Spiractinospora alimapuensis: one gene and its partner. The protein of the gene in region 1 interacts with the protein of each later gene in a pairwise test. Links are inferred from orthologs where the notes say so. Each region holds a gene or a part of one and is shown on either strand. Other genes may lie near its edges.

The links. Proteins that work in one complex are often made in the same cells at the same time.
Region 2: the proteins of dnaE (region 1) and J4H86_RS10610 interact in binary tests that used the Escherichia coli proteins (3 or more experiments, as listed by UniProt). The link is inferred for Spiractinospora alimapuensis from one-to-one orthologs.

The regions. Positions count from the first base shown.
Region 1 is NZ_CP072467.1:1,021,593-1,030,460, reverse strand. What follows is about bases 1,780-5,933. They hold dnaE (DNA polymerase III subunit alpha), read left to right. Parts: upstream 1,780-2,175; coding sequence 2,176-5,733; downstream 5,734-5,933. Other genes in these bases: J4H86_RS04810 (LolA-like protein), read left to right, coding at 1,780-2,012. Also shown: J4H86_RS04820 (PaaI family thioesterase), read left to right, coding at 1-166; J4H86_RS04815 (hypothetical protein), read left to right, coding at 358-1,074; more of J4H86_RS04810, read left to right, coding at 1,173-1,779; J4H86_RS04800 (hypothetical protein), read left to right, coding at 5,979-6,554; J4H86_RS04795 (ferritin), read right to left, coding at 6,580-7,143; hisD (histidinol dehydrogenase), read left to right, coding at 7,460-8,788; J4H86_RS04785 (histidinol-phosphate transaminase), read left to right, coding at 8,785-8,868. UniProt on the Escherichia coli protein: DNA polymerase III is a complex, multichain enzyme responsible for most of the replicative synthesis in bacteria. This DNA polymerase also exhibits 3' to 5' exonuclease activity. The alpha chain is the DNA polymerase catalytic subunit.
Region 2 is NZ_CP072467.1:2,331,838-2,337,003, reverse strand. Bases 1-2,810 are described here. They hold J4H86_RS10610 (pyridoxal phosphate-dependent aminotransferase), read left to right. Parts: upstream 1-739; coding sequence 740-1,882; downstream 1,883-2,810. Other genes in these bases: J4H86_RS10600 (transglycosylase domain-containing protein), read left to right, coding at 2,784-2,810; J4H86_RS10605 (class I SAM-dependent methyltransferase), read left to right, coding at 1,987-2,562; J4H86_RS10615 (BlaI/MecI/CopY family transcriptional regulator), read left to right, coding at 199-579. Outside these bases: more of J4H86_RS10600, read left to right, coding at 2,811-5,166. UniProt on the Escherichia coli protein: Shows aminotransferase activity with methionine and histidine as substrates, and to a lesser extent also with phenylalanine.

The DNA.
Region 1 (8,868 bases):
CTACCGGGTCCCCACTCCCGTGAACATGCCCCTCGAGGTCGCGGCGCGGATCGACTCCGTGGAGGGCCGCAAGATCCACGTCACCGGGGAGATCCGCGCCAACGGCCAGACCACCGCGGAGACGACCGCGATCATGGTCCGGATCTGGCCACCGCTGGAATCCTGACCGACGCGTCCCCGTCCTCCGGCGATGAGCGGGGGCCATCGCCGCGGACGGGGGCGTTGTGGCGCGGGGCCGTGGGGAGGTCGCCCGGGTTCGCGGTGCCCGGAACGCGAGGCCAGGGGTTGGTCGTCGCGGGGCGCGACGGTAGCCTACGCACGTCCTTTTCGCGCTGATCGACTCTCCCGGGGGTAGGAATGGCCACCGCGCCGCGTCCGGAGCGCCCGCGCGGGCGCCGGCGGGTCTTCGTCGCCCTCGCCGTCGGGCTGACCCTCGCCATCGTCTTCGCGGGGGTCGCGTTGTTCGCCCTGGACAACCCGCTGCGCGGTTTCCTCGGTGGCCCGGAGAACGAGGCCGTCGCGGTGGACGCCAGTGGAGAGGCTCCCGTCGCCCTGGACGAGCTCGGTCTCGACACCTTCCACAACGAGCACGCGACGTTCCAGATCCCGGCCGGCTGGGAGGCCCAGGAGCGGCCCCCGGAGGACGAGTTCGCCGACCCCGACGAGATCGACTCCGTGACGCTGGACTTCGTCGGACCCGGCGACGCCGCCTTCGAACTCACCTACGTGCGTACCCAACCCTTCGACGACGCGCCGATCCCCGCGATCGAGGTACTGACGTCGGTGGAGAGCTCCCGCGACGAGGAACACGAGGACTACGAGCAGGTCACCCTGGAAGAGGTCCCGGGGGAGGGCGCCGGCGGCCTGGACGCCGCCTACTCCGAGGGCGTCTACACCCCCGACGAACTCACCCGACTCGTCGACGGATCCCCCGAGGGCAAGCTGACGCGCGTCCAGCTCGCCACCAACGACGGGGAACGCATCCACTCCCTCATCCTCATCGGTCCCCAGGACCTGATGGAGGACAGCGAGGCCGCGGCGACGATCATCGACTCGTTCCGGCTGACACCCTGACCACAGCACGGTCTGTGAGGTCGGGGGGAACCGATCCGTGCCGGCGTGAGTCTCATAGGCGTCACCAAGCCATCAGTGAGACATGGAGAGAAACCACAATGAACCAGCGATACGCGGGGGTCGTCGCCATGGGGGCCGCGGTCCTGATGACGACCGTTGGATGCTCGGGCGGGGACTCCGAGCCCGACAGCTCGGGCGCCGCGGACGACGGGGGAGGCGGGGGCGGCCCGATGGCGTTCGTCGCCGACGCGGTGAACAACGCCGGTTCCGCGGACAGCTACCGGGCGACCATGACCATGTCGGGGGAGCTCGAGGGTGTCAGTGTGGAGTCGTCCTCCGACATCGAGTACGTCGGTGACCCCGAACCCACCATGCGACTCACCGTCGCGGAGGCCGGCGCCGAGAGCTCCGTCCTGCTGCGGGGCTCGGAGATCCTCATGTCCGGCGCGGGCTTCGGCGGCTCCGAGTGGGTGCGGATGGACGCGGCGGAGCTGGGCGCCGACCTCGCCACGCAGGATCCCGCCTCCGAGGTGGAGAAGCTGCTGGCCGCCAACGACGTCGAGGAGATCGGCTCCGAGGAGATCGACGGGGTCGCGACGACCGGGTACGCGGGCTCCTACAGCACCGAGGAGGCGCTGGAGCACGTCGACAACGCCGAGCTCGCGGAGGCGGCCCGCCAGGTCTACGGCGACGCCGGGGTCGACGCGGTGGACTTCGAGGTCTTCATCGACGACGACGGCCTGCCGCGCCGCCTCGTGAACACCATGGGGGACGCGACCGAGACGGTCTTCGAGTTCCGCGACTTCGGCGAGGACCTGACCATCGAGTACCCCACCGAGGACCAGATCCAGGACCTCGGCGACCTCACGGACATTCCCGACGTCCCCGACGTCCCCGACGTCTCCGACCTCCCGGACGCCCCCGACGTGGAGTTCTGACCCGCACCGAACGCGAATCCGGGGCGGCCCGACCCACGAGGCCGGGCCGCCCCGGTGACGTTTCGAACACCCGGCGCCGTGGTGGATGCTCCCGGGCCGTGACAGTCGTAGGCTTCGGTGTCACGAGTGACCCTTCCGCCCCACCCCTGGAAAGCAGCCCGCCATGGCCGACTCCTTCGCTCACCTGCACGTGCACACCGAGTTCTCGATGCTGGACGGCGCCGCCAAGCTCAAACCGCTGTTCGCGGAGGCGGAGCGGCTGGGGATGCCCGCGGTGGCGATGACCGACCACGGGAACATGTTCGGCGCCTACGAGTTCTGGCAGCAGTCCAAGAACTCCAACGTGAAGCCGATCATCGGCATCGAGGCCTACGTGGCGCCGGAGTCGCGCTTCCACAAGAAGCGCGTCTACTGGGGGCGCGGCGACAAAGGGGACGAGTCCGCCGAGGGCGGCAAGGACATTTCCGGCGGCGGCCGCTACCTCCACATGACGATGATGGCCGAGAACGCCGTCGGCCTACGCAACCTGTTCAAGCTCTCCTCGCTGGCCTCCATCGAGGGCTACTACATGAAGCCCCGCATGGACCTGGACCTGATGAGCCAGTACAGCGAGGGCATCATCGTCAGCACCGGATGCCCCTCCGGCGGCGTCCAGACCCGACTCCGACTGGGACAGCAGGACGAGGCGGTGGCCTACGCCGGTCGCCTCCAGGAGATCTTCGGCAAGCAGAACGTCTACCTGGAACTGATGGACCACGGGGTACCGATCGAGCGCGAGGTCCGCGACGGGCTGCTGGAGGTGGGGCGCCGGCTGGACATCCCCCCTCTGGTCACCAACGACTCCCACTACGTCTACGAGAGCCAGTCATCGGCGCACGACGCGCTCCTCGCCGTCGGTGTCGGCAAGAACCTCGACGACCCGAACCGGTTCAGGTTCAACGGTTCCGGCTACTTCCTGAAGTCCGCCGACGAGATGCGGTCCCTGAACAACTTCGACGAGTGGGCGCGCGGCTGCGTCAACACCCTCGAGATCGCCGAACGCGTCCAGGCCGGCGTCTACGACGAGATCTTCGCCCACCGAGACAGGATGCCCCGGTTCCCGGTCCCCGACGGGGAGACGCAGGAGACGTGGCTGCGCCGCAAGGCCTACGAGGGGGTCGACAACCGGTACCCCTCCGGCGCGGGTGACGACGTCCGCGAGCGCGTCGACTACGAACTCGGCATCATCAACGAGATGGGTTTCCCGGCGTACTTCCTCGTCGTCGCCGACATCTGCCAGTACGCCCGCCGCAACGGGATCGCGCTGGGTCCCGGACGTGGGTCCGCCGCCGGTTCCATGGTGGCCTTCGTGCTGGGGATCACCGACCTTGACCCGCTCGAGCACGGTCTGCTGTTCGAGCGGTTCCTCAACCCCGAACGCGTGTCGATGCCCGATATCGACCTGGACTTCGACGAGCGTAAGCGCGCCGACATGATCCGCTACGTCACCGAGCTCTACGGTGAGGAGCGGGTCGCCCAGATCCTCACCTTCGGCACGATCAAGGCGAAGGCGGCCGTCAAGGACTCCACCCGCATCCTCGGCTTCCCCTACGCGCTCGGGGACAAGATCACCAAGGCGTTCCCGCCGGCCGTGCTCGGCAAGGAGATCCCGCTCTCCGCCGTGCACGACGAGAACCACGAGCGCTACGTCGAGGCCACCGAACTCCGGCAGATGATCGAGTCGGAGCCCGATGTCAAGACGGTCATGGACACCGCGACCGGTCTGGAGGGACTGACCCGCGGCACCGGTGTGCACGCCGCTGGTGTGATCCTGTCCGCCGATCCGGTCATCGACGTGATCCCGGTCCACATGCGCGACACCGACGGTGCCATCATCACCGGCTTCCCCTACCCGCAGTGCGAGGACATGGGGTTGTTGAAGATGGACTTCCTGGGGTTGCGCAACCTCACCATCATCGACGACGCCATCCAGAACGTGAAGGCCAACGAGGGCGTCGACATCGACTGGACCCAGATCGGGTCCGACGACCCCAAGACCTACGAGCTGCTCTCCCGCGGCGACACCCTGGGCGTGTTCCAACTGGACGGCACCGCGATGCGGGCCCTGCTGCGACGCATGGAGCCCAGCGCCTTCACCGACATCATCGCCGTCAACGCCCTCTACCGGCCCGGCCCCATGGCGGCCAACGCCCACAACGACTACGCCGACCGGTCCAACGGGCGCCAGGACGTCACCCCGATCCACCCGGAGCTGCACGACGCCCTCGACCCGATCCTGCGCGAGACCTACCACCTGCTGGTCTACCAGGAGCAGATCATGGCGATCGCCCAGCAGCTCGCCGGCTACAGCCTCGGCGGCGCCGACCTGATGCGTCGCGCCATGGGCAAGAAGAAGGCGGAGGTCCTGGAGAAGGAGTACGAGAACTTCCACCAGGGGATGCTCGACAACGGCTTCTCCGAGGACGCGATCCGCACCCTGTGGGAGGTCATGCTCCCGTTCTCCGGCTACGCCTTCAACAAGTCCCACGCCGCCGGGTACGCGATCCTGTCCTTCCGTACCGCCTACCTCAAGGCCAACCACCCCGCCGCCTACATGGCCGCGCTGCTCACCTCCGTGGGCGACGACAAGGACAAGATGGCGGTCTACCTCGCCGAATGCCGCCGCATGGGCATCAAGGTGCTCCCCCCCGACGTCAACGACTCCGGCCTGCGTTTCACTCCGGTCGGACGAGACGTTCGCTTCGGCCTGGGCGCGGTGCGCAACGTGGGCGCCAACGTCGTGCACTCGATCGTCAAGACCCGCAATGACAAGGGCAAGTTCAGCTCCTTCCCCGACTTCCTCAGCAAGGTGGAGATCGCGGCCTGCAACAAGCGCGTGGTGGAGTCCCTGATCAAGGCCGGCGGATTCGACGAGTTGCAGCACACCCGCCGCGGTCTCTACCTGCGCCACGAGGCGGCCGTGGACGCGGTCACCTCCACCAAGCGCCAGGAGGCCATCGGCCAGTTCGACCTCTTCGGCGCGGCGGAGGACACTGAGGAACCCGCGGCGCCGCTCGGGCTCGACCTCGACTTCGACGCCTCGGAGTGGAACCGCAAGGAGAAACTCGCGCTGGAACGCGAGATGCTCGGCCTCTACGTGTCCAGCCACCCGCTGGCCGGCGCCGAGCGGGTCCTGGCCCGTTCCTCCGACATCCCGATCGCGCAACTCGTGGCCGGCGAGGTCCGAGAGGGCGAGGTCCGCATCGCCGGCATGATCTCCAAGGTCGAGCGGCGCACCAACAAGGCCGGAAACCCGTGGGCCATCGCCACCGTCGAGGACCTCGACGCCTCGGTGGAGGTCCTGTTCTTCCCCAAGGCCTATCCGCTCTACACCCACGAACTCCTCGAGGACAACGCGGTCACGGTCAAGGGCCGGGTGAACGAACGCGACGGCACCTTCAGCATGTTCGCCTCCGAGCTCGCACCGCTGGACGTCTCCCACATCGAGGAGGGAGAACCGCCGCTGCTCCTCACCCTGCCCCAGCGAAAGATCACTCCGGACCTCGTCGCCGACCTCAAGCAGGTGCTCCGGGAGAACCGTGGCGACACTCCCGTGCGGCTGCGCGTGGACTCCCCGGCGCGGTCGTGGATCCTCGCCCTGGACGACTTCCCCATCCGGTACGGAACCGAGTTCTCCGGTGAGATCAAGAGCCTGCTCGGAGCGGACGCGGTGCGATACTGAGTGGGCCGGGACGCGTCGGAGGGACACCGGTGTCGTTCGTCACCCGCCGGGAGACCGGCGGGTGGATGGCGAGGGGCGCACGGTGGGACGCCACGACGGGGGAGCGGCTGCGTGGGTACGGGGGGTCAGGTGGTCGGTGTGCGGTACGACGCGGGGACGGTGGCGCGTCCGTCGCGGACACCGTCGACACGGGCCGGAGACGACGTCGAGCGCCAGGGCGCCGGTGACGACACGATGAGGTGCGTGTGGGAGGCCTGAGGCGACACCTGGTCCTCGGCGGCGCGACGGCCGTGGCCGCCGCCGTTCTCGGCCCGCTCGTCGGAATCCTGTGGTGGTGGATCGTCCCACGGGACGAGACCACGGTGGGGCCGGGCGGCGAACTCCAACCCCCCGAACCGACCACACTGCTCTTCCTCGACGAGGCGTACTTCAGTGTGCTGGGCGCCGTCGTCGGCTTGGTGTGCGGGATTCTCGCCTATCTCGCGCAGTACCGAGCCAGCGCCGCCTCCGGGACGGACCTGCGACTCGCGGGCCTCGTCGGCGTGACGCTCGGGACGGGCCTGGCAGCCGTGCTCGCGTGGCGCACCGGCCTCGCGCTGGACGCCGGAACAGTGGCGCGGGCCATGGCGGACGCGGGGGAAGGAGACACCGTTCCGGTCGCGATGGAGCTACGCGCCTACGGCGCGTTGCTGCTGTGGCCCTTCACCGCGGTCCTGCAGTACGGGGTGTTCGACGCGGTCAGCATCATCCGTCGGGACCTCGGTCACCACCGCGGGAGCCGCCCGCCGGTCACCAGCGGCCCCCGCTCCGACACCGAGTAGCGCTCGGCCGCGCCGGCGCGGCCGGTCACGAGACCGCCGGACCCGCCGTCTCCGGCGTCGGCCCCGACTCGGCCTCGGCCGCCGTCAGCTCGCGGGCGACGAACTCCTCCACGTGGAACAGGCTGCCCTGGGCGCGGCGCACCACGGTCACCAGCGTTGACATCGTGGCGACCTCCTCGGTCTGTTCCCGCAGGAACCAGTGCAGGAACTGCTCGCCCTGGTGGTCCCGCGCCTCCCGGGCGGCGTCGACCAGCGCGTAGAACTGCTGGGTCACCTCGCGCTCCTGCGCGAGCGCCAGCTCCACGACCTCACCCACCTCGGAGAAATCGTTGCGGACCGGCCCGCTCCCGGGAATTGCCGCGGGAATGTCGTGGTCCACGAGATGCCGCACGATCATCATCGCGTGGTCGCGTTCCTCGAGTGCCTGTCGGTAAAAGAAGCCCGCGAGTTGCGGCAGCTCCAACCGGTCCAGCCACACCGCGATCGCGACGTATTGCTGCGAGGCCGCGAACTCGTGTCCCACCTGGTCAATCAAGAGTCGCTGGAATTTTGTGAGTTCCGTCGTCTGGGTTTCCGTCGTTGTGCTCATACCAATGAGGCTACCCCCCGAAAATTGCGACGTCGAATGGGATATCCGCGATTTCCATCACTAAGGCAAGCCTTTTCTTTCGTCAATTGATAAGGCTTCCCAAAGTTAGTTGAGCCTTTCCTCGCCATCGGCTCGCGAGCGTGGCGAACCGGCCGGCGGTCCGGGCCAACGCAGGCGCGTGCGACGGGTCGGCGGGGAGCGCGGCGGGCCACCCCCAGAGGAGGAAAGAGACGAGAGGGAGGAGACGGGCCGGGCCGCGCCCGCGAACTCGCGTGGGGCGGCCCGGCCCAGGGTCACACGCTCATACAATGGCCCCGTGGACCTCACCATTTCCCGAACGGACCTGCGCGACGACCCACGCGACCCGCGAGGCCTGCTGCCACGCGCGGAACTGGACGTCGCCGCGGCGCTGGACCTCGTCCGTCCCATCTGCGCCGACGTGGAGAAGCGCGGCGAGGAGGCACTCTTCGACCTCGCCGAGCGGTTCGACGGGGTCCGCCCCCCGCATCTGCGGGTACCGACCGAGGACATCCGCGCCGCGCTGCGCCAGGAAGAGCCCGCGGTGCGCGCCGCGCTGGAGGAGTCGATCCGGCGCGCCCGCCAGGTCCACCGGGACCAACACCCCAGCGACCACGTCACCCAGGTCACGGCCGGTGGGACCGTCACCGAACGCTGGGTCCCGGTCGAACGCGTCGGACTCTACGTGCCCGGGGGCGTCACCGCGCTGCCCTCCAGCGTCGTGATGAACGTCGTGCCGGCCCAGGAGGCCGGTGTCGCCTCGCTGGCCGTCGCCTCACCACCCCAGGCGGAGTTCGATGGCGGAGTGCACCCCACCGTGCTCGCCGCCTGCGCCCTGCTGGGCGTCGAGGAGGTCTACGCGGTGGGCGGGGCCCAGGCCGTCGCCATGTTCGCCTACGGGGCCGGCGAGTGCGCCCCCGCCGACCTCGTCACCGGGCCCGGCAACATCTACGTGACCGCCGCCAAACGGCTGCTCAAGGGACGGATCGGCATCGACGCCGAGGCGGGCCCCACCGAGATCGCGGTTCTCGCCGACGACACCGCCGACCCCCGATTCGTGGCCGCCGACCTCATCAGCCAGGCCGAACACAGCGAGGACGCCGCGTCGGTCCTGGTGACCGACTCCGTGGCCCTCGCCGACGCGGTCGAGGTCGAGCTGCGCCGCCGCGTCCCCACCGAACGCCACGCCGCGCGGATCACCGCGGCCCTGAACGGACCCCAGTCCGGGATCCTGCTCGTGGGCGACGTCGACCAGGGGCTGCGGGTCGTGGACGCCTACGCGGCCGAACACCTGGAGGTCATGACCGCTGATGCGCGGGGTGTGGCGGCGCGGGTCCGTAATGCCGGTGCGGTGTTCGTGGGTGGGTTCGCTCCGGTGTCTCTGGGGGACTACTGCGCGGGCTCGAACCATGTGCTCCCCACGGGGGCGAGCGCTCGGTATTCCTCGGGGTTGAGTGTGCTCACGTTCCTGCGTCAGGTCCATGTGGTCGATTACGACGCCGAGGCGTTGTCCGCCGTCGCCGACCAGGTGGTCGCGCTGGCCTCGGCGGAGGATCTGCCGGCGCACGGCGCCGCCGTGACAGTACGCACCAGCGACGACCGCGACAATGGAGACTCCACACCGTGAGCGACCTCTCCCACCTGCCGATCCGGGACGACCTGCGGGGGACCAGCCCCTATGGGGCGCCTCAGCTCGCGGTCCCGGTC
Region 2 (5,166 bases), 1.3 Mb from region 1 along the record:
GTCCACGCGCGGTGACGCGGTCGGTGCGCGGGCGCCGTATCGGTGGCCCCTCCCGGCCACGGGGCCGACGAAACCACGGCCACAGGTGCCCCAGGCCGCTGATTCGGGTGTGTGCGACGCCAAACGGTACGCATGTCGGTGAAATTCCTCGCAGTCGATGCCGCCTTCCTACGATGGCGCCGCGGAGGTGGACACGGAGTGGTTCAGCAGGGATTCGGCGAACTCGAGTTCGCGATCATGGACGCGCTGTGGCGTGCCGAGCAACCGCTCATTGTTCGGGACATCCGCGCGAGCATGTTCTACGACCGCGAGGTCGCCTACACGACGGTGATGACGGTCACCAACATCCTGTTCCACAAGGGGATGCTGCACCGGGAGAAGTCGGGACGGGCCTGGCGGTACTGGCCACAGGAGGACCGCGGCGACCACACGGCGCGGCTCATGCTGGAGGTCCTGGACGGAAGCGACGACCCCAGCACCGCGATGACGCGGTTCATCGAGCGGTGTTCCGAGGAACAGCGACGCCTCATCAGCCGAGCCCTGCACGGCCTCCCGCGTCCGCGACGGGCGACCCCTTAGTGCCGCCCTCGACGTCGGTGGCGTCGGCCACCGGGGTGGTTGCCCCGGGTGAGTGGACCCGGCGGTGAGCGGGGATCGGTCCACACTCCCTCGCCCGCGTCGTGAGCCGCGACACCCGTCCACCTATGCTCGTGCTGTGGATGACCTACGAGTAGCGCGGATGCGCGCCTACGGCGAGAGCATCTTCGCCGAGATGACGCAGTTGGCCGTGGCCACCGAGTCCATCAACCTCGGCCAGGGGTTCCCCGACACCGACGGACCGAAGGCGCTGCGCGAGGCCGCGGCCCGGCACCTCACCGACGGGGTGAACCAGTACCCGCCGGGCGACGGCCACCTTGAGCTGCGCGCGTCGGTCGCTGCCGAACGCGCCGCCCGGTACGGCCAGCGCCTCGACCCCGCCACGGAGATCTACGTGACGGTGGGCGCGACCGCCGGAATCGCCGCCAGCGTGCTCGGCCTGGTCGAGCCCGGGGACGAGGTCGTCGTCTTCGAGCCGATGTACGACTCCTACCCGGCGGTGATCTCGCTGGCCGGCGGCGTGCGCCGGCCCGTCGCCCTGCGCCCCGACGCCACCGGCCGGTTCACCTTCGACCCCGACGAGCTGCGGTCCACCTTCGGGCCGCGCACTCGGATGGTGCTGCTCAACTCTCCGCACAACCCCACCGGGACAGTGTTCACCCGCGAGGAACTGTCCCTGGTCGCGGAGCTGTGCCAACGGCACGACGTCATCGCGGTGACCGACGAGGTGTACGAGTACCTCACCTACGACGATGAGCCCCATGTTCCGCTCGCCACGCTTTCCGGCATGGCCGAACGGACGCTCTCCATCTCCTCGGCGGGCAAGACCTTCGCGGTCACCGGTTGGAAGACCGGATGGGTCATGGGGCCGTCGCCGCTGCTGCGCGCGGTGCGCACCGTGAACCAGTTCCTCACCTTCAGCGCCAACGGCGCGCTGCAGCTCGCCCTCGCCGAAGGACTGACCGGCGAGGCGGACTGGATCAAAGCCCAGAACAGCGCGCTCGCCGACAAACGCGACCGCCTCTCCGCGGGTCTGGCCGACGCCGGCTTCACCGTGCAGCGGAGCTCGGGGACCTACTTCGTCATGGCCGACATCCGTCCCCTGGGCTACCGCGACGGGATCGAGGCCGCCCGCGACCTTCCGCGACGCAGCCGCGTCGCCTGTGTGCCCGCACAGGTCCTCTACGACAACACGGAGGAGGGCCGGCACCTCGTCCGGTTCGCGTTCTGCAAGCGCGACGAGGTACTGGACGAAGCGGTGCGCCGCCTGGGCGCGACCCTGTGAACCCCGGCGGCGAATTCGTGGCCGATGTCGGCCGCCGCGATGGCGAGCCCACCGACGTCCTGCCGCGCGCACTGCGTGACGTGGTCAACGCGACGCGTGGCTTCATGCCCGAGGACGAAGGGCGCGCCCTGTTCGACGCGGCGTCCAAGTACTCCGTGGTCGGGCCCATCGTGGAGATCGGTACCTACTGCGGGAAGTCCACGTTGTACCTGGGGCACGCGGCCCGCCTCGCCGGCGTCAAGGTCGTCACGGTGGACCACCACCGGGGCTCGGAGGAGCACCAGCCGGGGTGGGAGTACCACGACCCGTCCCTGGTGGACCCCGAGATCGACCGGCTCGACACGCTCGGCGCGTTCCGACGAACGGTGGTCCGGGCGGGCATGGAGGACACGATCGTCACGGTCGTGGGGGCCTCCGCCGACGTCGCGGCACTGTGGGGAACGCCGCTGGGGATGGTGTTCGTCGACGGCGGTCACTCCGAGACGGCGGCCCAGACCGACTACGAGGGGTGGAGTCCCCACATCGCACCGGGCGGCGCCCTGGTGCTGCACGACGTCTTCCCCGACCCCGCCGACGGAGGGCGCCCTCCGTACAACGTGTACTGTCGCGCCCTGGCCAGCGGCGCTTTCCGGGAGACAAGTGCCACAGGTTCGCTGCGCGTCCTCGAACGACTGCCGTGAGTCGTGATGTCACCCGGGCCGGATATGCTCCGCTCGGGGTGACGTCGGGAAGCGGTATCGTGTTCGGGAAGTGTCGTTTAGGGTCCCCCCACGGTGTCGTAACGGTACTGAGATCTCCACGGTGAGTCCGTTCCGGCCGCACGCGCGTCGCTATGAGACGAAGCATTCACGAGACTTCATAGGGGGAGTCCCGGCTTCTGGGGGCTGAGGAACTGAGCGAGATGCACGACAGCGACGGCACAAAACCAACCCACCCGTCCGCTGACGACGACCAGACCAGCGGTGCCGACACCGGCGCCGACGAGTCGCGATCCGGCATACCCTCGGGTGCGGACTCACCGGAGTCCGGGCCGAGCGATGGGTCCACGGCGTCAGCCGACCACGTGAACGACGCCGACGAGCCGGAGCTCGCCGACGACGCGTCGGAGGACGCGGGCCCCGCGGACACCGACGTCGGTGCGTTCGACACCCCCCACACCGACAGCGCGTCCAGCCCCGACAGCGGTGACGCCACACCGTTCGCCGACGACTCCGACGCGGCCGAGCCCTCCCTGGGGGGCGGCGCCTTCCACGACAGCGGGAGTTTCTTCCGGGACCGGGTGGCCCGCAACCTCGCGGAACACTACGGGTTACGTCTGGACGAGAACGGACGTCCCCTCGACGACGACGCCGCGACCGCGGACGCCGATCCCGACTTCTCCGCGGTGTCCACGGGTGGCGGCGATGAGGACTACGCCACCGACACCGGCGCCAACGACATCCCGGACCCCGCCGACCTCCCCGACCAGGACGTACGGCCGGGGACGGAACCGTTCTCCGTGGTGGAGGAGTTCGAGTCCGACGCCACGCCGTCGTGGGCTGACTCCGAGGATCGGGGCACCGACGTCGGCCCGTCCACCAGCGTCTTCACCCCGCCCGACCGCGGCGCGGAATCCACGGAGCCGCCGTTCTCCTACCCCGACGCCCCCACGCGCGACCCTTACGACGAGCCGTACGCGGCCTCGGACCGCCCCCACTCCTCCGAGGGTCACGGCTTCGAGAGCGCCGGGTACTCCGAGCGGTCGGACTACGCCGACCCCCCCGAGCGGTTCGGGGCGGAGACACCGTCGGCGTTCACGACGCCGCCCGGCTACGACGATCCGTTCGGGCCCTCGGCCGCGGCGAGCGGTCCCTTCGCGTCCGGCGGCGACACGTCGGACCACGCCGAGGTCAGCGGGGCCGACAACCACGGTCAGGCCTACTCCGGCGACGACGAGACGTCCGGCGGCGACCCGTTCGAGTCCCACCGCGCCCCCGCGGTCCCCGACTTCGGTGACCCCACCGGTGCGGGAGCGACGGGAACGTTCAGTGCGCTGAGTCCCGGAATGGCGGCGGGGTACGGCGCCGGCGGAGAACCACCGGCCGGCGGCCCGGGTGGCCCCCCGGCGATCATTCCCCCAGGCGGGGACGGCCCGAACGGCCCGTCCGGTCCGCAGGAGGTGGCGCCGCACGCCGCGGGCGCGCTCCAATCGGGGTCCTCCGCGACCAAGAAGAAGTCGGCGGCGAAGAAGAAGAAACGACCGAAGAAGAAGCGGCCCCTGTGGTTCCGGCTGACCCGGGCCGGCCTGATCACCGTGTTCGCGGTCGTCCTGTTGGGCCTCGGCGCGTTCGGCGCGGCCTACGCGTTGATCGAGGTCCCCGACGCCACCCAGGAGGGCGCGACGGACCAGGGGTCGACCTTCTACTACAGCGACGGCGAGACGGAGTTCCTGGAACGGGGCACCGACCGTCAGCCCGTCGACCTCGACGACGTGCCCAAGCACGTACAGGACGCCGTACTGGCGGCGGAGGACCACGGTTTCTGGACCGAGCCCGGTGTGTCCATCCGCGGTACGGGTCGTGCGCTGTGGGTCACTCTGACCAGCCGCTTCACCGGAGCCGAGGAGATGCAGGGCGGGTCCACCATCACGCAGCAGATGGTGCGCAACTACTACGAGGGCCTCAGTCAGGAACAGACGATCGACCGCAAGCTGCAGGAGATCGTCATCGCGCTGAAGGTGGACCAGCAGCAGGACAAGGAGTGGATCCTCGAGCAGTACCTGAACACCATCTACATGGGTCGTCAGGCGTTCGGTATCCAGGCGGCCGCCCAGGCCTACTTCGACAAGGACGTCTCCGAGCTCACCACGGAGGAGGCCGCCTACCTGGCGGCCGCGATCCAGCAGCCGCACACCTTCGGCGCCGTGGACGAGGACAACCAGGAGAACCTCGGCTCCCTCGAGGGCCGGTGGGACTCGGTGATGGACCACATGGTCCAGCTCGGTTCGATGGACGAGGAGACCCTGGAGGCGGACAGCCGCTCCGAGGCCGAGATCCCTCTCGCCCAACCCGCGCTGCGCGACGAGGAGCTCACGGGCCACACCGGATACATGTGGCAGCAGGCCATGACGGAGCTCGAGACGCTCGGGCTCACCGAGGAGGACCTCGACACCGGCGCCTACGAGATCGTCACCACGTTCGACGAGGACATGATGACGGCGGCCCAGGAGTCCGTCGAGGAGATCGTCCCGGTGGACAACCTGCCGGACGGCGTGCGCGCCGGTCTCACCGCCGTGGATCCGGCGA